Regions from separate parts of the Halomonas sp. 113 genome, predicted to be linked through region 3. Evidence: predicted binding sites of a transcription regulator. Region 3 holds the regulator's gene; each other region holds the start of a gene.
The links. Region 3 encodes FliA, which starts transcription of late flagellar genes. Its sites were predicted from a motif close to CTAAAGTTNNNNNNNNNNCNGCCGATA; they were not measured.

Region 1: the regulator FliA is predicted to act here: its motif matches at 3,899-3,925, upstream of YERSI8AC_RS13780 (DUF4019 domain-containing protein).
Region 2: the regulator FliA is predicted to act here: its motif matches at 3,898-3,924, upstream of fliD (flagellar filament capping protein FliD).

What each region holds. Positions count from the first base shown of each region.
Region 1 covers NZ_LR881453.1:2,917,293-2,924,502, reverse strand. The annotation lists gene YERSI8AC_RS13810 (GlxA family transcriptional regulator) at 1-519, opposite strand, end outside; gene YERSI8AC_RS13805 (isochorismatase family protein) at 512-1,078, opposite strand; gene YERSI8AC_RS13800 (GNAT family N-acetyltransferase) at 1,282-1,878, opposite strand; gene YERSI8AC_RS13795 (GNAT family N-acetyltransferase) at 1,979-2,395, shown strand; gene YERSI8AC_RS13790 (LysE family translocator) at 2,392-3,027, shown strand; gene YERSI8AC_RS13785 (class I SAM-dependent DNA methyltransferase) at 3,038-3,781, opposite strand; gene YERSI8AC_RS13780 (DUF4019 domain-containing protein) at 3,983-4,390, shown strand; gene YERSI8AC_RS13775 (NfeD family protein) at 4,597-5,949, shown strand; gene YERSI8AC_RS13770 (slipin family protein) at 5,996-6,784, shown strand; gene YERSI8AC_RS13765 (antibiotic biosynthesis monooxygenase family protein) at 6,909-7,210, shown strand, end outside.
Region 2 covers NZ_LR881453.1:4,153,033-4,160,242, reverse strand. The annotation lists gene YERSI8AC_RS19595 (hypothetical protein) at 336-677, opposite strand; gene YERSI8AC_RS19590 (UDP-glucose dehydrogenase family protein) at 895-2,220, shown strand; gene fliD (flagellar filament capping protein FliD) at 2,439-3,788, shown strand; gene fliD (flagellar filament capping protein FliD) at 3,970-5,322, shown strand; gene YERSI8AC_RS19575 (flagellin N-terminal helical domain-containing protein) at 5,494-6,396, shown strand; gene YERSI8AC_RS19570 (flagellin N-terminal helical domain-containing protein) at 6,692-7,210, shown strand, end outside.
Region 3 covers NZ_LR881453.1:50,900-58,109, reverse strand. The annotation lists gene YERSI8AC_RS00440 (adenosylcobalamin-dependent ribonucleoside-diphosphate reductase) at 1-426, opposite strand, end outside; gene YERSI8AC_RS00435 (hypothetical protein) at 624-1,226, shown strand; gene YERSI8AC_RS00430 (sensor domain-containing diguanylate cyclase) at 1,235-3,241, opposite strand; gene YERSI8AC_RS00425 (OmpA/MotB family protein) at 3,265-3,939, opposite strand; gene YERSI8AC_RS00420 (motility protein A) at 3,945-4,766, opposite strand; gene YERSI8AC_RS00415 (RNA polymerase sigma factor FliA) at 4,807-5,508, opposite strand; gene YERSI8AC_RS00410 (flagellar protein FlhE) at 5,535-5,966, opposite strand; gene YERSI8AC_RS00405 (hypothetical protein) at 5,992-6,564, opposite strand; gene flhF (flagellar biosynthesis protein FlhF) at 6,561-7,210, opposite strand, start outside.

The sequences.
Region 1 (7,210 bases), 2.9 Mb from region 3:
CGCGCTGGTTAAATAGCGCCCGTCCTCGGTAAAGATACAATCACTTTGTACCTTTGCTTGTGGGGCTTTGGCTTGTAACTGCTCGATTAGCGCGTGGTGGGTGGTACAGCGTCTTCCCTTTAACAGGCCCGCGTCTGCCAGTAATAGCGTGCCCGAGCAAACGGTCATCAGCGTATCTGCATAGTGGGCATTCGCTTTGAGCCAAGCAACACACTCTTGCTGCGCTAATGGCTCAAGGCTATTGCGGTACTGACCAGGAATAAGCAGTAAATCTTGAGTAGGAAGCTGTTCAGGCAAGGGATCGATGCCGCTAAGGGTCAGCGGCCCTAGCCACTGCATGGCCGCTTTGGGGCCGAGATAGCGCACCTGAATGTCTATCGAAAGCCGGTCAGCACACTGTAAGACCTGAAGTGGGCCAACCAAATCAAGTGGCACTTGGCCGGGCATCATCAGTACCGCCACCCGCAAGGTGGTGGCTCTTGTGGATGGCGGTTGGCTATTGTGTTGCTCTTCACTCACGGGGGTTTTGCCATTCGTTGATCATGTCTTGTGTGCTGATAATACGCGCAAAGCGGTCTTCAAGTACCAGTTCGGTGCGCGCCTTAATATCATCTGCTGACCAGGTGATGCCGTGGCGTGTCATGGGGAACGTTAGGGTAGCATCGCTGATAAAGTCGACGCTAAACCCTAAATCCGACGCCACCCGTGCGGTGGTTTCGCAGCATTGCTCGGTACGAATACCGCTAATCGCCAGCCGTTCAATGCCTCGCTCCCGTAACCAGCTTTCTAGTGAGGTATCGCTGAACGCGTTATGCGCACGTTTATGAAAGGTTACCGCCACTTCATCGTTAAAGTCATCAAGCGGACGAATAAGGCCACCGTCAGGGTCGAAAGCCCCTTGGCTGCCAGGTGCCTCATGCAGAATGCGCACAACCGGTATATCGTTGGTCTGGGCTGCGTTCAGCACCGCACGCTGCTTGGGACGCCACGCCTGAGCCAGTGATTCTACCCAGTAATCGCGGGCAGGGAACGAGGCTTGAACATCAATTAATAGTAATGCGGTTTTAGGCTGGTTCATGGCTAATCTCATCGTGTTGAAGTGAGGTTACAGATTAGCTGTTACGCATTCTGCCAACGATGCGTTAAGCGGTCACAAAGGGGGCAATTTCGGCCATGTGTGGCCGAAGGGTAATATCTGACAATGGCGATTATGAATGAACATCTAGGCGCCAGGCTCTCACCTCTGAAGGGATATGCTTTCGAGAGGGCGAGCATTGTCTGCTAAGTTAAACTTGCTACCTTCAACACCATGGTTGTTGACCCAGAAAAGCCGATTAACCATTTCAAGTAGGGAAAATGCTCTTCGTTTACGGCGATAAATCCCTTGGACTCGTACAGCCTCCTTGCTCTCGGGTTGCTATCGATAACGTCTAAGCGGATCGTCTCGAAACCATTATCCACGGCATGTGCAATAATGCTATCCAAGAGTCTGGAACCTATGCCTCGCCCTCGGAATCGGCTATCGACAGCAATCCCATCCATCACCAATTCTTGAGATTTTGGCTTGCGCTCGAATAAGCTGAACACCAGACATGCCCAGAGCCCTTTCAATGTTCCAAGCTTGCCTATCAGCTGTTTCATCCCGATTCCGCTCGTTAGCGAACCATTGGGCTGCTGAAACCCTGCTAGCCCAATGACCTCATCTTCAAAGATGGCAGTAAAGGAAAATTCAGGGACAAAACAGTCGGAGAGTAATTGAATGCGCTTAGCCTTGTCAGGTATTGCGCTCGCGAATTTAGCGCCGAAAGCTTCTTCATATAGCTTAGCGACAGGCCCAGCCTTCTCAAGGTTAAAGCCTTTCTGAATCAGAACGTTCATATACTGGCTCCTAGATTCAAAGAGAAATGACTATTGGTCACAGACGCAGTGAATTAATTTTTATTTGCAGGGATGAGGCAACTTCAGTAGTGGATGAGGAATTGCCGCGGGTCTTTGGTTCAATATCATAAAGGGGGGATGTATCGTTAGTACCTTCACTGATAATGGCATGATGGGTACCTGTACCGTAAATATGTGTGCTAATTTGAGTTGGTCTGGTCGACCGTATGCAATCATTGAAAATGTGATTGTTTCCAAGGATCACCGCAAGCAACGTATCGGTAAGGCCAATCTTAGGTGTGCTATAGACTTTGCCCAGCAAGCTGGCTGTTATAAAGCGGCGCTTATGACGAGGTCTAAAGACCCCGCGACACAGGTTCTACGAGTCTTCAGGATTCAGCCCAAGCAAGCAGAGGTATCAGGTAGGGTTCAATGCATAACGCCCCATCCGATGCGCACGCACGGTTTTGCCATTAATACGGGTAAGCGTAAGTTTTGGGATAGGAGAGAGACATGATACCAATCGAAACATGGATGGCTTTCACTGCCGCATGCGTTTTAATAATTCTAGTGCCGGGGCCTGATAATATACTCGCCGTTAGTCGTGGACTTAGCCAGGGGCGTCTAGCGGCTTGTGTCTCCAGCGTAGGAGCTGGAATGGGGCTGATGGTGCATGTGGTTGTCGCTTTTCTTGGTTTGGCGGCTCTTATCCAGACCTCTGCCGTTGCCTTTAGCGCCGTTAAATTGATTGGGGCCGGGTATTTGATTTGGTTAGGTATTAAAGCATTACGTTCCAGAGACTTGATTGCATTTTCATCGCATCGTCGTTTGTCTTACTGCGAGGTTTTAACCACTGGGTTTCTAACCAACGTGCTTAATCCGAAGCCCGCGCTATTTATCTTGGCATTTATTCCTCAATTTGTATCGCCGGCGCAGGGATCGATTGCGTTGCAAACGCTATTGCTAGGTGCTTGGTTTGCTTTTATGGCATTCGCTATATTCGCCGTGCTGGGTCTCTTTTCATCTATGTTTGCGCGCTGGTTGGAGAGTCGTCCGCGCGTAATTCAAGGCCTGAATATGGGCGCTGGAGCAATGTTCATTGCAGCGGGGTTATCAGTGATATTTCTTGAGAAAGTGGAGAACCGCTAGTCGAAGACGACTAAACCTTCACACAGACAAAAATAGCGTTTCCAGAGGCGTTATCCCAGGGGATGATTTTTTCATAGTTGTGCTCAAACACATGAACCTCAAAGTGAGGCGCTAAGAGTGCGCTTAACTCCGCAAAGCTGACGGCTACCATGGGGTGTTCGTCGTTCCATAGCTGTGTTCCTTCAGCGTTGGCTTTTTCAATGCTGAGCCTAAGCGACTGCTTTTCACCTTGGCCACTGTAGTGCCATCCCGAGCGGAACGTGAATAAATCGCTTTCTTGTTGGGCGCTGTGTTTAACAGATAAAGCGTTATCGATTTTGTCTTTATCGACTGCGTTAAAACAGAAAATACCACCAGACTTGAGGGCACAATGAGCACTGGATATACACGCTTTTAGCTTTTCAATCCCATCGTTGTAGTGGATTGAGTATAAAAAGCAGGTGATTAAGTCTTGAGGCTCGTTGGCCTTGAAGTCACTCATGTCTTGCAACGTGAAGTGTGCTTCTGAGCAACGCGTGGTGGCAATATCCAGCATGGGTTGATTAATATCAAGCCCGCTACTGGCGTATCCAAAATCAATAAAATGGCGCACGTGTGGGCCGGTGCCACAGGCTAAATCTAGGTGTGTCGTTCCGCCGTTACCGAAAATCTGATGCAGCCTGCGAATGGCGTGGCTTTGCGCTTGATAGTCGATATCCACGCACATCAAATCGTAGTAGCCAGAAAGGTCGGTATAGAGGGCATTGACGGACATAGTGACCTAATAGTGGCTACTGAAATAGGGTGGGTGGCGCATAGTAAACGAGCGAGTAGGGTTTGAGAAGCAGGCACAGCTTGGAGTTTAACGATTACGCAAATACATCTTGCAGCCCTAAAGAAACTCTGACGATGACCGATATATACCTAAGACCATCGAGATTTCTCTGGTCGTTGCTAAATGCCGAGAGTGCCCGTTATGCCGAAAATGCTGATCTTTATCATCACCTTGCTTCTCATTCTGTCTAACCAAGCGCAGGCAAACTCGAGTGCGGCAGAGGCGGCGGCGTTGGCGTGGCTAGAAGCCATCGATAGTGGTCAGTATGAGCAGGCATGGGAATCGTCATCTTCACTACTAAAAAAGCCGCTTTCACCGCACATGTTAGAACGGACGATTGGTGCAGCGCGTCGTGACTTTGGTGCGGTTCAGTCGCGTCGGCGAGTAAGCGTTGTCCGCGAAACCTCTATGCCTGGGGCTCCAAGAGATGACTACGCGGTTTTGACGTTCCAAACACGTTTTGAAAACAGATCATCGCAGATTACGGAAACCATCACTCCTCACTTGGAAGAGGGCACGTGGAAAGTTAGTGGTTATTACTTGAACTAACCGACTCCTCAAAAATATTGCAACCACCTCTGGTTTGCAGCATCGCCTTGGTTCAGGCTCCTTTTCCCCTCGAATCCTGCCATCACGTTGTTCATGACGAAGCTCAATTTGGCTGCTACGTTGAGTAGATAGCCTTGTGTATGTTGCTATGGATAGGCTGCAGATTCAGACGGGAATGTTCAAGGCGTTGAATGCGAGGAGTGGGTATGCAAACCCTTTCTCTCAAACCGCACTGGCTCTGGTTGATGGTTGCCGGTTTGCTAATGGCTACTATGTCGTTTACATGGCAGGCCATGGCACAAAGCGCTTCACCAAGCGTTCTGGTGCTTAATATTGAAGGCGCCATCGGCCCGGCTACCAAGGACTACTTTGAGCGTGGGCTGGATAAAGCCCGCGAGCAGGGCAGTGAGGTGGTGATCGTCGAGCTCGATACCCCCGGCGGGTTGGTCGACACCACCCGCGACATGATTCGCGAGATGCTCAACGCTGACATTCCCGTGGTGATGTACGTTTTCCCCAGTGGTGCGCGAGCGGCAAGCGCGGGCACCTATCTACTTTACGGTAGCCACGTGGCTGCCATGGCCCCCTCGACGCATCTCGGCTCGGCCACGCCGGTACAGATGGGCGGTGGGCTGCTCGGCAGCGATGAAGACGAAGAAGATAATTCGGCTGAGGAGTCCGAGGGCAGCGCCATGGAACGCAAGGTGATGGAAGATGCGGTGAGCTTTATCCGCAGCCTAGCGGAACGCCATGATCGCAATGCCGATTGGGCTGAAGAGGCCGTGCGCAATGCGGTCAATCTCACTGCCAGCGAGGCGCTGGAGCAGAACGTCATCAATGTGGTGGCGCGCGATCTTGACGATCTCCTTGAGCAGATTGACGGCATGAGCGTGGTCATGGAAAGCGGTGATGCCACGCTTGAGACCGCAGGCCTCACCATTGAGCGCTTCGACCCTGATTGGCGCACCCAGGTGCTATCGCTGATCACTAATCCCAACATAGCCTTCTTCTTGATGGTCATCGGCTTTTACGGGCTGGTTTTCGAGCTGGCCAATCCCGGCAGTCTGTTCCCCGGCACCATTGGCTTGATTTGCTTGCTGCTCGCCCTGTTTGCGTTTCAGGTGCTGCCGATTAACTACGCCGGGCTTGCGCTGATGGTGGTCGGGCTGGCGTTGATGGTGGGTGAGGCATTTATGCCTAGCTTCGGCGTGCTGGGGGTTGGCGGCATCATTGCCTTTGTGCTTGGCTCGGTAATGCTGATGGACGCGGAGCATCTTGCCATTTCGCTACCTCTAATCGGTGGTGTGGCATTGATGTCCGGGGGGCTAATGCTATGGACGTTAACACGCTTTGCAACGCTGCGCCGTCGTCCGGCACACACTGGCGCGGAGCAGTTAATCGGCGCAGATGCGGTTGCACTGGATGATTTTGAGACCAGCGGCCATGTAAGGCTGCATGGCGAGCGCTGGAACGCAGTAAGCGATGTGCCAGTCAAACGAGGTGAGAAGCTTGTGGTGGTGCGCCTTGATGGCTTGACGGTATATGTGACGCCCCGCTAGTGCCCACTTTCTGACATAACCGACCCACAGCTAAACGAGGTGTCCAATGATTATTTCGTATTTAGTTCCTGTCGTGCTGGTGGTGATGTTGATCGCTGCCTCTATTCGCATACTGCCAGAATATAAACGCGGCGTAGTGTTCTTTCTGGGGCGTTATCAGATAGTGAAAGGGCCTGGGCTAGTCATTGTGATCCCCGCCATTCAGAAGATGGAGGTGGTGGATCTGCGCGTCATTACCATGGATGTGCCGGAACAGGACGTAATCTCTCAGGATAACGTCACCGTTAAAGTTAATGCGGTGCTTTATTTCCGCGTCGTCGATCCAGAAAAGGCGATCATTCAAGTCGAGAATTTTACCCAGGCGACCAGTCAACTAGCACAGACCACTTTGCGTTCCGTGCTGGGTAAGCATGATCTGGATGAGATGCTTTCCGAGCGCGATAAGCTCAACGACGATATCCAGGAAATCATCGATACCCAAACCGAAGCGTGGGGTATCAAGGTCGCCAATGTTGAAATTAAGCATGTAGATTTGGATGAGAGCATGATTCGCGCCATTGCGCGCCAGGCAGAGGCGGAGCGTGAGCGTCGCGCTAAGGTGATTCACGCTGAAGGGGAACTGCAAGCATCCAAGAAACTGGTCGAGGCGGCCAATGTCATGCAGGAAAACTCTGCTGCGCTGCAACTGCGCTACCTGCAAACCATGAGCGACATGAGCAACAAGAATGCCTCGACAATCGTTTTCCCGCTGCCCATGGACATCATGGAAGCGTTCAAGGATATGAAAGCCAAGCATACGGCAGCGACGCCTGGTAAGGCGCAGGATGACGCCTAGGCTCACAGCTCTTCCCACTGCCTGTGGTACGGTTTGGCAGCAACTGGCAGTGGGCTCCCTGAATACATTTTTTGTTTCATGGGATATGCTTCGAAGCCTCTGATCCAAGGATCCCGGTGATGCCATGTCCCTGATTGCCACTACCCCTGAACCGCCTTACTACGCCGTTATTTTCACTTCACTACGCACCGAGGTCGATAACGGCTATGACGCAATGGCCGCAAGAATGGTTGAGCTTGCAGCACAGCAGCCGGGGTTTTTAGGGGTGGAGTCTGCCCGTAATGAGGTGGGTGTAACAGTTTCTTACTGGGCCGATTTGGCATCTATTAAAGCGTGGAAAGCCCATGCTGAGCATCAAGAAGCTCAGCGGCTAGGCCATCAGCAGTGGTACCAGCACTTCAAAACCCGTATCGCCAAAGTCGAGCG
Region 2 (7,210 bases), 4.1 Mb from region 3:
AGGGAAATGCAGCGACATTACGCAAAAGCAGAAAAAGCCTGCTAGGCTGGAGGTGTTGGCTAATGGGTAAGCAAGCCTTTGATTTCCCTAAAACGCAATAAGCAAGGAGTGCCCTATGCGTAATATTATCTACATTATTGGCCTTATCGTGGTTGTGCTGTTCATTCTGTCAATGCTCGGCCTGCGCTAAGCTACATAGAACTAGGTCTTATAGGGTCAGGCTTTAAAAACGAGCCTGAAGAACATAAGACCAAGCAAAAAACGCCCAAAGCTTTCGCTTATGGGCGTTTTTTTTGATCAGCTGTTTAGGGCAGCAATGCTTGGTGGCAGAGGGATTAGGCGCAGTCAGCGGCCCCTTGGCCAAACATATCAAACATCAATTCGCGGCCAAGGCAGGTTAATACAAAACGGCCATACTCATTAAAGGTTGCTGCCTCACTGTCTTCCATCACCTGTTGGCAGGTAGCCCAGGTGGGCGCGGCAGAACTAAGTGCCGACAACTCGCGGCGGGCTAAGCCGCGCTGGGGAAGGGTAATGGTTTCGAGCACATGACCATGATCGTAGAGCAGCTCAGCGGCAATCGATAAGCACTGGCGAAGGCTACGTTGAACGTTTGCGGTGGTCGATGACCCATAAGGCGCTTTTAAAGGGCGTTCTTTAGTCAGCTCGGGTGTCATAAGGCCCGGAGGCGTAGTTTCTGGATGTGTAGTTTCTGGAGGCATCGTGTGTTCTCCTGCGGTCAGCACCAAATCGGGCTTGTTGCAGCGCATTATAAACCAAGGTCGATGTTAGACCAAGGTCTATAATTCAGAGAGAATCTCCCGCTATTGAACTCATCAACGGTAGGTCAATGTGCTACGCTCGCTACCACGTATTTTAGCGAGTTAATAAGTCATGCATATCAGTGTATTCGGAACCGGTTATGTCGGCCTTGTTGCAGGTGCTTGTTTAGCCGATGTTGGTCATCAAGTCACCTGTATGGATGTTAACGCTGAGCGGATTGATCAGCTTAATGGCGGAGAGGTGCCGATCTTCGAGCCAGGGCTAAGCACTATCGTTGCCCACAACGTGGCGGCTGGCCGTTTACGCTTTACTACCGACGCTGCCCAGGCGGTAGCCGATGGCGAACTGCTGTTTATCGCCGTGGGAACGCCGCCCGATGAAGATGGCAGTGCCGACCTACGCTATGTATTAGAGGTGGCGCGCACCATCGGCCAGCATATGGATAGCTATAAGCTGGTGATTGATAAGTCTACCGTGCCGGTGGGCACCGCGGAAAAAGTCCACGCCGTTATCAGCGATGTGCTCGAACAGCGCGGTGCATCACTCGAGTTCGATGTGTGTTCGAACCCTGAGTTTATGAAGGAAGGGGCGGCGATAGATGACTTTACCCGTGGCGCGCGGATTATCGTCGGTACAGAAAGCGAGCGGGTGAAAGCGCATATGCAAGAGTGCTACGCCCCCTATAACCGCAACCACGAAAAGCTGATGTTTATGAGCGTGCGGGCCGCAGAGCTGACCAAATACGCCGCCAATGCCATGCTCGCCACCAAAATCAGCTTTATGAACGAGATCGCCAATCTTGCCGAACGACTCGAAGTGGACGTTGAAGACGTGCGCCGAGGGATTGGCAGCGACCCACGCATTGGCTACCACTTTATATACCCTGGCTGCGGCTACGGCGGCTCCTGCTTCCCCAAAGATGTCCAGGCGTTAGAGCGCACCGCGCGTCAATTAGGCTATACACCGGAACTGCTCAGCGCCGTCGAGTCAGTGAATTTACGCCAAAAGCAAACCCTGTTCACAAAACTGCAAGATAGTTTAGGCAATCTAAGCGGTAAGACCATTGCAGTATGGGGCTTGGCCTTTAAACCCAACACGGATGATATGCGTGAAGCCCCAAGCCGCACGTTAATGGAAGCACTCTGGCAAGCGGGCGCTAAGGTGCAGGCGTTTGATCCCGAAGCCATTGCGGAATGCCGCCGCATTTACGGGGAGCGGGATGACCTGATGCTAGCAGGCGACCGAATTCAGGCAGTGAAAGGTGCCGATGCTTTGGTTATCTGCACCGAGTGGAAAGAGTTTCGCAGCGTCGATTTTGATTGGCTAGCCGACCAGCTGGCTGAAAAAGTCGTCATCGATGGACGTAATTTGTATGCGCCAAGCGCCGTTAAAGAAGCGGGGCTGCGTTACATTGGGGTTGGGCGGAAGAACAGCTAAAAGGGGAATCTATTATTTTGATTTTTCTTATTAATTGGCGATGGCTGTTACGTTTCATTACTTTGAATAACGTATTGACACGAAAAAAGAAGAAGAATATTTAAGTTATTCTTCACCTAGCCGAGGTTTTAAGGTAATCGTATTAAAAACAGTGCTACGTATTGCTTAATGAAGGAACGCGAATCGTAGCTACATGTATTCAAAAAAGGCATTGGTTTATGGCTGCTATTACATCACTAGGCATCGGTTCTGGTTTGGATCTGAATGGCTTGCTGGAGCAATTAAAAACGGCAGAACAAGCAAAGCTTGAGCCTATTGCGGAACAGCTCCAGTCTGAAGATACGAAAATATCTGCCTATGGTAAGTTGCAAAGCGCGCTTGAGCAGTTTCAAAGCTCAGCCGAAGCACTCAATGATGGGGCGTCATTCGAGAGCCTAACAACCAATGTAGAAGGCAGTGCTGTTGGCGCTGTTAGCAGCAATGAGGCCCAGCCAGGTCAGTACGAAGTACAGGTCGGCCAGTTAGCTACAGCCAGTAGCCTAGTAACAGAGCGTTTGGAAACAGCAGACGAAAGCATAGTGACTGGGGAGCAGTCATTAACCTTTACTCTTGCTGACGGAGCTATGGACCCCATTACCATTGCTGATGGCAGTTCCCTTGAAGATATGCGTGATGCTATCAATCAACAGAGTGATGGCCGCTTAAGCGCCTCTATTATCAACGACGGTGAAGGGTATCGTCTTGCAGTAAATTCGACGGAAACGGGTGCGGACGCTAGTATTGAAAGCACAAACTTTTCAGACATTCTTGCTGGCGATGTACAAACGACTGATGCCCAGGTAGTTCAAGCGGGTCAGGATGCAGAGTTTAACGTCAATGGAATTGACATTGTCAGCCCTACCAATCAAGTGGAAGGCGCTATTCAAGGCATTACCCTGAACTTATCTGAGGCGGGTGCAACAAGCACAGTCAGCGTTGAGCAAGATAGTGAAGCTATCCGCGAGCAGGTCACGGCCTTTGTTGATGACTTCAACACGCTCAAGGACACCATTACCAGCTTGACAGCGTTTGACGAAGAGACTGGGCAGGCGGCGGGGTTGAACGCCGATGCCACGACTCGTGCAGTTGAACGAGAGCTTCGTCAAACAATTAGCAGTGTTGTCGGCGGCGATGGCTTTAGCGTGTTGTCGGATGTAGGAATTTCGCTTCAAGTAGACGGCAAGCTGGAGATTGACGAAGATAAATTAGATAGCATTGTTGCTAATCAGCCAGATCAGCTAGCCAATTTTTTTGCAGGCGATAGCGAAGAGGGTGGCATGGCAGGGCAAATAGCCTCATCGCTTGAAAGCTTGGTTGGAACAGGTGGCCGTCTTGAAAGTGCCGTTGATTCGTCTGAAAGTCGCTTTGCTTCGTTAGAAGACCGATATGCGACAACGGAAAGCCGTATCGAACAAACCGTTGAGCGTTATCGCACGCAGTTTCAAGCGATGGACAGCATGGTAGCTCAAATGAACTCAACCAGTGCTTATCTGACCCAGCAGTTTGCAGCGCTTGATCAGCAAAGTTAAAATTAGCCTGATAAACTAGCTAAATTAATAGCTTACAAGATGCCCTGCACTATGTGCTGGGCATTTTTCTTTGCAATGCTTTAAAAACAGCTTAAAAAAGGCATTACCTCTAAAGTTTGTTCCTCCGCAGCCGATAGATTACCTAGACACCTTTCTCTACTTCTTATAAGGAATGAGCCCCATGGCATCGATCACAGCACTCGGTGTAGGTTCTGGATTGGATCTTTCAGGTTTGGTGGATCAGCTAAAAGCGGCCGAACAGCAAAAGCTTGTGCCTATTCTAGAGCAGAAAAGTGCTCAGCAAACCAAGATTTCTGCCTATGGACGCCTTGAGTCAGCAATGGATAGGGTGCAAACCTCTATTGCTGCGCTGAACGATGCCGCTACATTTAAGCAGCAAAAAAGCACCGTGATGGGCGATGGCGTGCTGGCGACCGCAGGCGAAACCGCTAACGCAGGGCGCTATGAAGTCACCGTTACCCAATTGGCACGCTCAGGCAGCGCTGCTTCCAACAGCGTAGCGCTAGACCAAGAGCTAACAGCAGCCGATGCGACGCTAACGCTTAACTTTGGTGCTGGCGGAACACAAACAAGCTACGATGTTGCTATTTCAGCGGGCAGTACGCTGGCGGATGTCCGTGACCAGATCAATGCGGATAAAGAGTCTGGTGTCACTGCTTCTATCGTTAATGATGGCACTGGATACCGCTTAGCGCTGAGCTCAAAAGAGACGGGCCAAGATGCTTCACTGGAGAGCTTCTCAGGTTTGGCATCGCTGACCATGGATGCAGCCACCCAGCGTTCAGGTCAGGACGCTGAACTGAATGTTAATGGCATTGCTATCACCAGTAAAACCAATCGCGTTGAAGAGGCCATCCAAGGCGTAACGCTTGATCTCACAGAGGCTTCTGGTGACCCCGTTACGCTGGTAATCGAGCGTGATGATGCGTCGCTGAGAGAAGCCATTGACGAGTTCGTTAAAAACTATAACGAAATGAAATCCACCGTTGGTCGAATGACCGCATACAACGGCGAAGGCGAAACGTCTGGCGAGCTAGTGGGCGACCGCACCGTGCGCACCATTGAAGACCGCCTACGCCGGGATATTACTGACAACCTCGGCACCGGCGATATTTCACGCCTTTCACAACTGGGCATCGCCATTGATGAGAAGGGGCGATTAAAGGTCGACGAGGATAAGTTGGACGATGCAGTAGCCAACAACCCAGAGGGGCTATCTGCCTTCTTTGCGGGCGAAACCGAAGAAGGTGGCTTTGCTGGGCGCTTAAACGCCACGCTTGAAGGCATTACGGCAGAAAACGGCATCATTCAAAGCTCAGTGACTAGTGCTGAGCAGCGGGTTGACAGCCTGGACGAGCGTAAGCTTCGTATGGAGGCAAGTATCGAGCGAAGCACAGAGCGTTATCGTAAGCAGTTTGGGCAATTGGATGGCTTGATCGCTCAGATGAACTCAATGAGTAGCTACCTCTCTCAGCAGTTCAGTATGCTGGGGAACATGCAGAAAAGTAATTAATAAAGAAACCGAGATTTTTGTTGAGACAATAGTTGAAAAAGTTACGTTAATTTACGGTAAAAAGAGTGATTTTTCTAAAGAAATTGGTGGGGCTGCCGTTAATTATCATAACGGCACCATAAGCGCCGCAAAGCAGGCCATTAGGCCAGTTCATCTCCAAGGAGTGTTCATATGTCTGTAATCAATACTAACATTACTGCCCTGATCGGCCAGAATAACTTGTCAAATTCGCAGTCTATGCTGGCAAAGGCGCAAGAGCGTTTGTCTTCTGGCCTGCGCATCAACAGCGCCTCTGATGACGCTGCTGGTCAAGCCATCGCCAATAAAATGACGGCTCAGATCAAAGGCATGGATCAGGCTAGTCGTAACGCTAGCGACGGCATCTCCCTCGTTCAGACCATGGAAGGCGGTCTTGACCAAATCAACGACAACCTACAGCGTATTCGTGAACTAGCGGTTCAGGGTGCCAACGACACTAATGCCGCAGAAGATCGTGATGCAATCGTTACCGAGATCAACGAGCGTCTAGCTGAAATTGATCGTGTAGCTGGCAGCAACAACTTTAACGGTACGAACCTGCTGAACGTCAGTGGTGGTGGTACTCTAAATATTCAGGTCGGCTCTAATACCGAAACTGAAGATGTTATTTCTGTTACTACTCTTAACGCCACTGTTGAAGGTCTAGATTTAGACTCAGCTGCTGGTGGTGTGATAACTGCTGCGAGTGGTGGTGCAGCATCGCAGTTCCAACTTCAAGGTACCAGTGGTGGCGGAGCTGCTACTAACGCACACGGCGATTTCCAAGCGCTAGTTGATGCTGTTGATACTGCTACCGAGACTCTGGATACCAACCGTGCCACCTTGGGTGCAACGCTTAACCGCTTTGACTCAGTGATTGATAACCTAGCGACGACGTCGACTAATCTCTCTGAAGCCCGCTCACGTATAGAAGATGCTGATTACGCCGTGGAAGTGTCGAATATGACACGTGCGAATATTCTTCAGCAGGCGGGTACCTCCATGCTGGCACAGGCTAACCAGACGCCGCAGTCTGTATTGTCTCTGCTGGGCTAATACCCTAGCTGGTAATCTGCAAAAGATAGTAACGACGGGGCCAATAGGCCCCGTTTTTGGTATTTAAGGCTGGCAAATGCTGCTGCAAACAGTAGCTTGAGAATATGGTTTTCTAATGATTGTTGGCGGCATGTAACGTCCTATACAGAATGGCAATTCGTTACGTCACAGAGCGTTACATAAAAAAAGCGTTTTTTTCTAAAGAACCGGGTGCGGCTGCCGTTAATTATTATAACGGCAACGCAGGTGCCGCAAAGCAGGCCATTAGGCCAGTTAATCTCCAAGGAGCACTCACATGTCTGTAATCAACACTAACATTACGGCCCTGATCGGCCAGAACAACCTTTCCAACTCCCAGTCTATGTTGGCCAAGGCGCAAGAGCGTTTGTCTTCTGGCCTGCGCATCAACAGCGCTTCTGATGACGCTGCTGGTCAAGCCATCGCCAACAAAATGACGGCTCAGATCAAAGGCATGGATCAAGCTAGCCGTAACGCTAGCGACGGCATCTCCTTAGTACAGACCATGGAAGGTGGTCTTGATCAAATCAATGACAACCTCCAGCGTATTCGTGAGCTAGCGGTACAAGGCGCCAACGACACCAACGCCACAGAAGATCGTGATGCAATTACCACCGAGATCAACGAGCGCCTAGCTGAAATTGATCGTGTAGCTGGCAGCAATAACTTTAACGGCACTAACCTGCTGAACGTTAGCGGTGGCGGCACTCTCAATATTCAGGTTGGTTCTAATACTGAAGCTGAAGACGTTATTACTGTTACTACGCTTGATGCAACAGTAACTGGTTTGGAGCTG
Region 3 (7,210 bases):
CGCGCCCTTATGACGCAGCGTCGAGAAGTCGTAGCCGATACCCGCCCCGGATTTCAGCGTCATACCCGCATCAACCACTGAGTCGAGGATATCGCGCATGGAGTCACGAATGGTGCGGGAGACAGTGCAGTTAATCAGGCTCACCGCAGGCTTGTAGGCCTCAGCCCCCGCGTTGGAGAGAATACGACCGGCAGGAATCGCGCCGTTTTCCAACGCCCAGCGAAATTTGGGCAACCACTCTTCCGCTTTATCTCCCTCCACCGCTGCCAGGGCACGAGCAACCCGTTCAAACGTAGCACCAACGTCCTGATCAACGGGTTGGCTATGACGATCCTTAAGACGGTATTTGGCGTCCCATATTTCCCGCGAGGGGGCCTGCATAGGGACATCGTTAGAGGTCTTCATAGCCTTGGCAGCGGTGCTCATGTCGCAAAACTCCTTCACAGCGAGGGTGAATTATAGCGCTCAAATAGGGCGATTATACGTAGCATCGAAGTGAAGTATAGACGTGACCTCCCACCATATGAGGCACTTTTTTTAATTTTTTCTACCATATATAGGAAAATCAGCGCGTTACTATTTTGCCAATCCCAAACACGATATAGACTGGGGTTTTGGGTTAAATGGCTTTGATCATGTCCGCAACTCACTTCCTGCGCTCTCCATCCCAGTATCTTTGCACGCTCACGTTTACCGTTGTGGCGATAGCGACCATGTGGATGGTCGCTACGCCCGTCGCTAACGCGACCACCTTCAATACTGACGATGTGGCCACCCACGACCATTGGCAGTCAATGACGCTCTCACTGGGGGGCGAACGCCACTATCGGGCGGTAGAAACCCACAGCTACTCGGATGCGACGCTGAGCTTGAATGCCACCTCGGGCGTTTGCGATTTACCCTGGCTGGAGATGCGCGTCACCCTTGAGCAGCAGCAGGGAGAGAGCCGTACAGTAAACCTGGTGCCCACTCGGCTGCGCATCGATGAGCGGCCCGTTATCGACACCATGGCGGAATTTATCACTGAGCGCGGCGATGACGGGTTTTATGCTCACTTTTATTTAAGTGACTTGGCATCACTGATGGCCGACATGCGCCAGGGGGAGCAGCTATTTCTCGGCTTCGACCAGGACGAGCGCGAGCCGTGGTATATGACCTTTAGCCTAAAAGGCGCCGATGCGGCGATCAACCGGATGCTCACCCAGTGTGAAGGTAGTGGCACCTAAAGGTTTGCTTAAATCAGCACCACAGGCTCAAGCGCCATTTCAACGCGGTTGCGTCCGCCATGCTTAGCGCGGTACATGGCGTCATCAGCCCGGGAGATAAGGGTTTTACAGCTGTCACCCGGCTGCCAAACGGCGACACCGATACTCACTGTAACCGTTTGCTCAACGCCCTCTATACGCAGCTCTTCTACCAGCGAGCGCAGCCGCTCAGCCAGGCCAGTGGTGGCATCAACATCGGAATGAGTCGCCAGCACAATAAACTCTTCGCCTCCCCAACGGCCCAGGTGGTCGCAGCCACGCAGCGAGCTTTCCACTAAGCGCGCCAGGGCCACCAGCACATCGTCACCCACGCTATGGCCGTGAGCATCGTTGATCTGCTTAAAGTTATCCACATCGAACAGTAGCAAGGCAAAAGCGGCCGCATAGCGCCTGGCAGCCACCAGCTCTGCATTGATCGCTTCTTCGATGCGGTAACGGTTCCACACCTTGGTTAGAGGATCGAAATGGGCTAATTGCTCAAGACGTTGGTTGGCTTCGGCAAGGGCTTTGCGTTCGTGCTCCAGGTGCATATTCAGTGAGCTAATTTCATAGGCAGAAATCGCCAGCGTCAGGTCTTCCCCCAAGTCTACCGCCGCTAAGCGCTCTACCCGCAGCCACGCTTCACTTCTGCCGACTACCTCTTCAGACCAAGCAACCGATGGAGCCAATATCACGGCCGGTTTAGGGTTGGTTGTAGGCTGCATCGCCCAATACAGCGTTTCCACCTGCTCGGGGCGAAAAAAAATCAGCCAGGCGCGCTGGGTCGAACTCATTGGCAGCGGCACTGCTAGAGCCCCACACTGCTCGGGCATGGCTAGCGAAGCGGTTAACGTCTCTTTGCCGATTTCGCGCGTGCACCAAGGGCCGCTATGTACATGAGTTCTTTCCAGGCGCAGCACAAACTGGCTTATCGCTTCTGGAGTCGGCGTCACACCCGCTTGATAAGCGCCACCATTCACCCACAGCACCACGCCATGGGCGCGAAACAGCTTCATCCAGATAGCCGCCTGCTCATGAAGTAATTGTTGGGGACTTTGCGGCTCGCTGCGCGCTCGCGCACTGAGCACCAGACTATCCTGAACCCGTTGTAGGTAGCGGGCTTCTTGACGCGCCCGTAGCAGCAGCATGCGTTGGGTGGCCATTTGTACGAGGGTGCGAACAGCATCACGCACGGGGGGCTCAACCGAATGCGGCACAGGTGAGTGGCAAAACACTAGCCCCCATAAGCCGGTATCCCCCTGAATGGCTAAACTGAATGAGCCCCGCACGCCCAGACGGTTTAAATAGCGCTGCCGTTCTGGCGCAGGTGCGCGTAAAAAACTACCGTTAAGGCTCGCTCCCGGGACGGCGGGGATCAGCGTTTCAGTAGGAGCATTAACGTCTTCAATTAACCGTACAGGGGAGTGTTGGTAACTTTTGCGCAAGGCGACAGGGAAGTCGCTGGCAGGAAAGCGTTGACCCAACAGCGAGGGCAGCCGTTTTCCCAATGCTTCTGCGACCATCAAACCATGCCAATCGCTATCGAAATGGCACACGGTGACACGATCATGACCGGTGAGCTGTTGAACAGCGTTAACCAGGCAGTCGAGGAGTTCTTGCTGATGCGTCGCTTCAACCAAATGCCTCAGCCGCTCAGTCACCGTACCCAGCAGACGACGCTTACTACGGGGGTTGAGTGGCTCAATCTCGACAATGACCTGCTCACCCGCTCGATAAGCGTGGATTTGAAAACGTGCGTGTCGGTGCTTGGAACGCATAAACACTAAAGGGCCAGGGAGCCGCTGCTGCCCCTGCAATTCACGACGCACCCGCTGACTTAGCCGTTTCCCCAACACGCAGGCTAGCGTAAGCTGCCCATGTTCAGGGCGCTCAAAACCAATTAAGCGGGTTAAGTTAGTACTAGTAGTTTGGATGCAGCGACAATCGGCATCGACTACCAGCAGGGCTCCAAACGACTGCAATCGCGGGTGGTACATGGACACAAACGTGGCCTCGCAATCTATTCACCCTCGACCTGCTGCCTTAGCAACAACTCTACGCGACGGTTGGCAGCTCGGCCCTCCGCCGTTGCGTTCGGTTCCATGGGTTGGGTGTCGGCATAACCGACGGCCCGCATACGAGAGATATTGAATCCTTGGCGCTCTAAATGCCTCACCACAGCGATAGCCCGCGCTGATGAAAGCTCCCAATTAGAGGGGAAGCGGGCCGTTGAAATAGGCACGCTGTCGGTGTGGCCTTCTACCGAAATCTGACCGTCAAAACGGGTCAGCACATCGATAAGGCTTTCTACCACCTCTTGCCCACGGGAAGTCAGTACAGCTTGACCGCTGGGAAATAAAAGGCTGGTATCAATACGTAACGTGACCCCTTCACTCCCTTGCGAAACACTGACACCGGGGATGTCGAGCCCATCAAACTGCGGCTGAACCCCTGAATGGCGGGGCTGAATACCAGTGGCTAGAGACGCCAGCGGCAATGATGATACAGCGCTAGCCGAGCGCATGAAAGCAGTATCAGCCGCCTCACCGCCTCCCGGCGGTGTCAGTGAAAGCAGCAGCACAAAGAGCGTGATTAGCAGCGTCAGCACATCCAAATAGCTGGTTAGCCAACCCTCGTCACCATCGCCTGGCGACGGCGTCATTTCCAGTGCGTGGCGCGTATCACGGTCAAGCATCTGGCCTACCCCTTCGCCGCCGCACTAACCGACGAATCAGGCCTTGGTTTGACGCTGTTATCACGGATCTCATCGTGATAGTTAGCTACAAACGAGTTGAGGGTCTCTTCAATAAACGACGGCAGGCGGCGCTTGGTAATCAGCGAAATACCTTCCAGCACCATGTTCATGGTAATCAGCCGCTCTTCGGTGCGGCGCTCGAGTTTCACCGCAATCGGCTTAAACACCAAGTTGGCGAGTAAAATGCCGTAGAAGGTGGTGAGCAGGGCCACCGCCATGCGCGGGCCGATCACCTGCAGGTCGCCTGCGTCCATGACTTCCAGCATATTGACCAGCCCCACCAGGGTGCCGATCATGCCAAATGCGGGTGCGTAGGTGGCCATGGTACGGAATATTTGTGCCTCGGCATGCTCACGCGCTTTAAGACGGGCAATGCGCCAACGCAGCATGTCAAAAATTTCATCCTCTTTGGTGTTGGCAATGACCAGTTGGATCCCGGTACGCAAAAACGGGTTTCGGGTATGCTCCAACTCGCGCTCGACCGCACGTACATCGCCCTTAAACCAGAGTCGCGACATATCCACCAATTCGCGGATATCGTCACGCATATAGGTATTTTCGCGCCGGAATACCAAGCCCACCAACCGTACGACGCGGAGCACCTCTTTCAGCGGATAGCTGATAAAGGTTGCCGCTAGGGTACCGGTCACCACAATGGCCAAACCCGGCAAATTGATAAAACTTTCAGGGGACTCTGCGGTGAAAAACAGCACGCTCACCAACAGTAGTATGCTGGCAAATATGCCTATCAGCGTCGAAGGGTTCATCCACGGCTCCTTGCCGGTCACAAGTGAGTAAAAAGAGGTGTTATGCCGAGTCGTGTAAACGCGCGCGTAAGCGGCTGACGGCTTGGCTGTGCAGTTGTGAAACGCGTGACTCCGTGACGCCCAACACAGCCCCTACTTCCTTAAGGTTGAGTTCTTCTTGGTAGTACAGCGCCATTAGCAGCTTTTCACGCTCTGGCAGCGCTTCAATTGCCTCAATCAACGTTTGTCGTTGCTGGCCGTCTAGCAACTGCTCGAACGGTGAATTAGCCAATTCATTATTGCTAGGCTCGCCACCGTCGGCCACCAGCTCTTCAAACGGCAACAGTTGACCACTGTTGGTGTCGTTGAGGAGCTGCTGATACTCACTCAACGGCATTTCAAGGTGTTGGGCGATTTCGTTCTCTTCTGGTGCCCGTCCGAGCTGTTGCTCTAATTGACGAACGGCACTGTCAACCGCTCGCGCTGAGCGGCGCACGCTGCGGGGCAACCAGTCGCGGGTACGTAATTCATCCATCATTGCACCGCGAATACGCTGACTGGCAAACGTCGCGAACGTTGCCCCCTGGGTGGCATCGAAGCGCCCCAGCGCTTCCAGCAGCCCTACCATCCCGGCTTGAATAAGGTCGTCGAGCTCAATACTGGCTGGCAAACGGACCTGAAGCGTCAAGGCCTGACGTCGTACCAGTGGCATGTATTGCGTCAACAGCTCACTCTGTTTGATCCTGCCTTGTGCTGTGTACATCCTCTCGCCTCGCGTCTATCCAGCCTTCACTGATAGTTCACAATCATTTGCAGCCCCTGGACACGAACAGGCCGCTGCCCCGGACGTAAAGCGAAGCGAAAATGCAACGGCGCATCCGCGGCAAACCCCGCCAGGGCAGTGGTAGTCCCCCGCATGCCAGCTAACGCAACGCACTGCTCAGGATGGCACAGCCAAGCGTTTAATAACGCACCAGGGGGATATTGAAACTGCCAATGAATACGCCCGAGCTGTGCTGACTCCACATTGTTAGCAGCAGCAGGTGGGGTAGCGTTTTGGCTAGCGCTTGACCGATCACTCATCGCTACCATCAGACCTGGTATCTGGCTGCTCCAGCTACCGGGTGTCGCCTGGGCGTTTCCCGTTACCCCTGCTAGTAGACACCCTGTCAGCAGTACTGGGCTCAGTAGCAGTCTCCCTCTTAATAGCCAGCTTAGCATGCTTGGTCTCCTCGGCAGAGTGCGCTCATCGTGCAAGTACCAACAGCTCCATATTTAAGTAGTAATCAGCTGCCTCACGCAAGTTATTGAGCAACCCTTGACGCGGCAAGTGCGGCTCGTGGAGCGCCAGCAAACGGCGCGGCCCGCCACGCTCATGTAGTTGACGCAAGGTACGGAACATGGAAGCAAAGGTATCGGCATCGCTACTGATCCACAGTGCCCAACGGCTGTATTGATCGCAAAGTTGGGCTAGGTCGGCCGTTTCGGCCATGACGATATGAATATCCCAATCCTCAGGATCACCGGCCCAGCTTCGACCTAACGTCGACCACTGCCCTAATCGTGCTTTAACCTTGTTCACCTGGGCTGCACCACTACCCGGTAGTCCGACCACAATAAGCGGAATTTTGGGCCGGTGCGCTACCACCGTTGCTGGCTCTTCCACCGCTGCAGCTGTCGGCTTTAACAGAGAGCTAGGCTGTTCAGATTCCGGCACGTGTTCTGCCGCCGCAACATCAACTGTACCCTCAGCTTGCTGCTGTTGGCGCTGCAGGTTTGCCCACTTGCGTAGACCCGATGCTTGATCCTGTTCGCTCACGCCACGCCCTCTCGACTAACACTGCCCATTTGACGAATCGCATCTCGTGCCATAAAGGCGTAGACCAGTGCATCAAGCATGCCGGTATCGCGGCGGCGACGGCTGTTGCCTAATAGGTTGAGCAGATCGCCACGCAGCGTCTGCGCCTCCTCATCATCAGCAACATCGAGATGCCCGGCGACCGATGCCACACCGCTGGCCATCAATAGGCGAACTTCAGCATTTAGATCCCCGCTATCGGCCTCTTTTAACTGCTGCCACGCGCGACGCGTCAAGGCGGCCAAGCCTTCGCTTTGCAGCTGGGTTAACAGCAGTGAGAGCACCTCTGCTCCTAGCCGAGCGGGGGTAAGCCAGTAGCGGCGCGCCACTACTTTGGCGCTTTCCGGATCGCGAACTTCACCGAACCAGGCGAGTAGCGCCGTGCCGCTGGCGTCCTCGACTTCGGCGTAGGCAGTCCACAGTTGCACCGATTGGCCACGAAAACGCACGCCCACATGGTGCGTTAGCACACTGTCACTAAATAGCTGGCGGATAGATTGACGTTCGTGGTGAAAGCGTAACCGATGACTGGGGGCCACTTGGCTGACCCAGGTCAAGTGCTCGGCTTCCAGCCACGCTAGTGCATCCGGTTCAGGGAAGCGCGGTA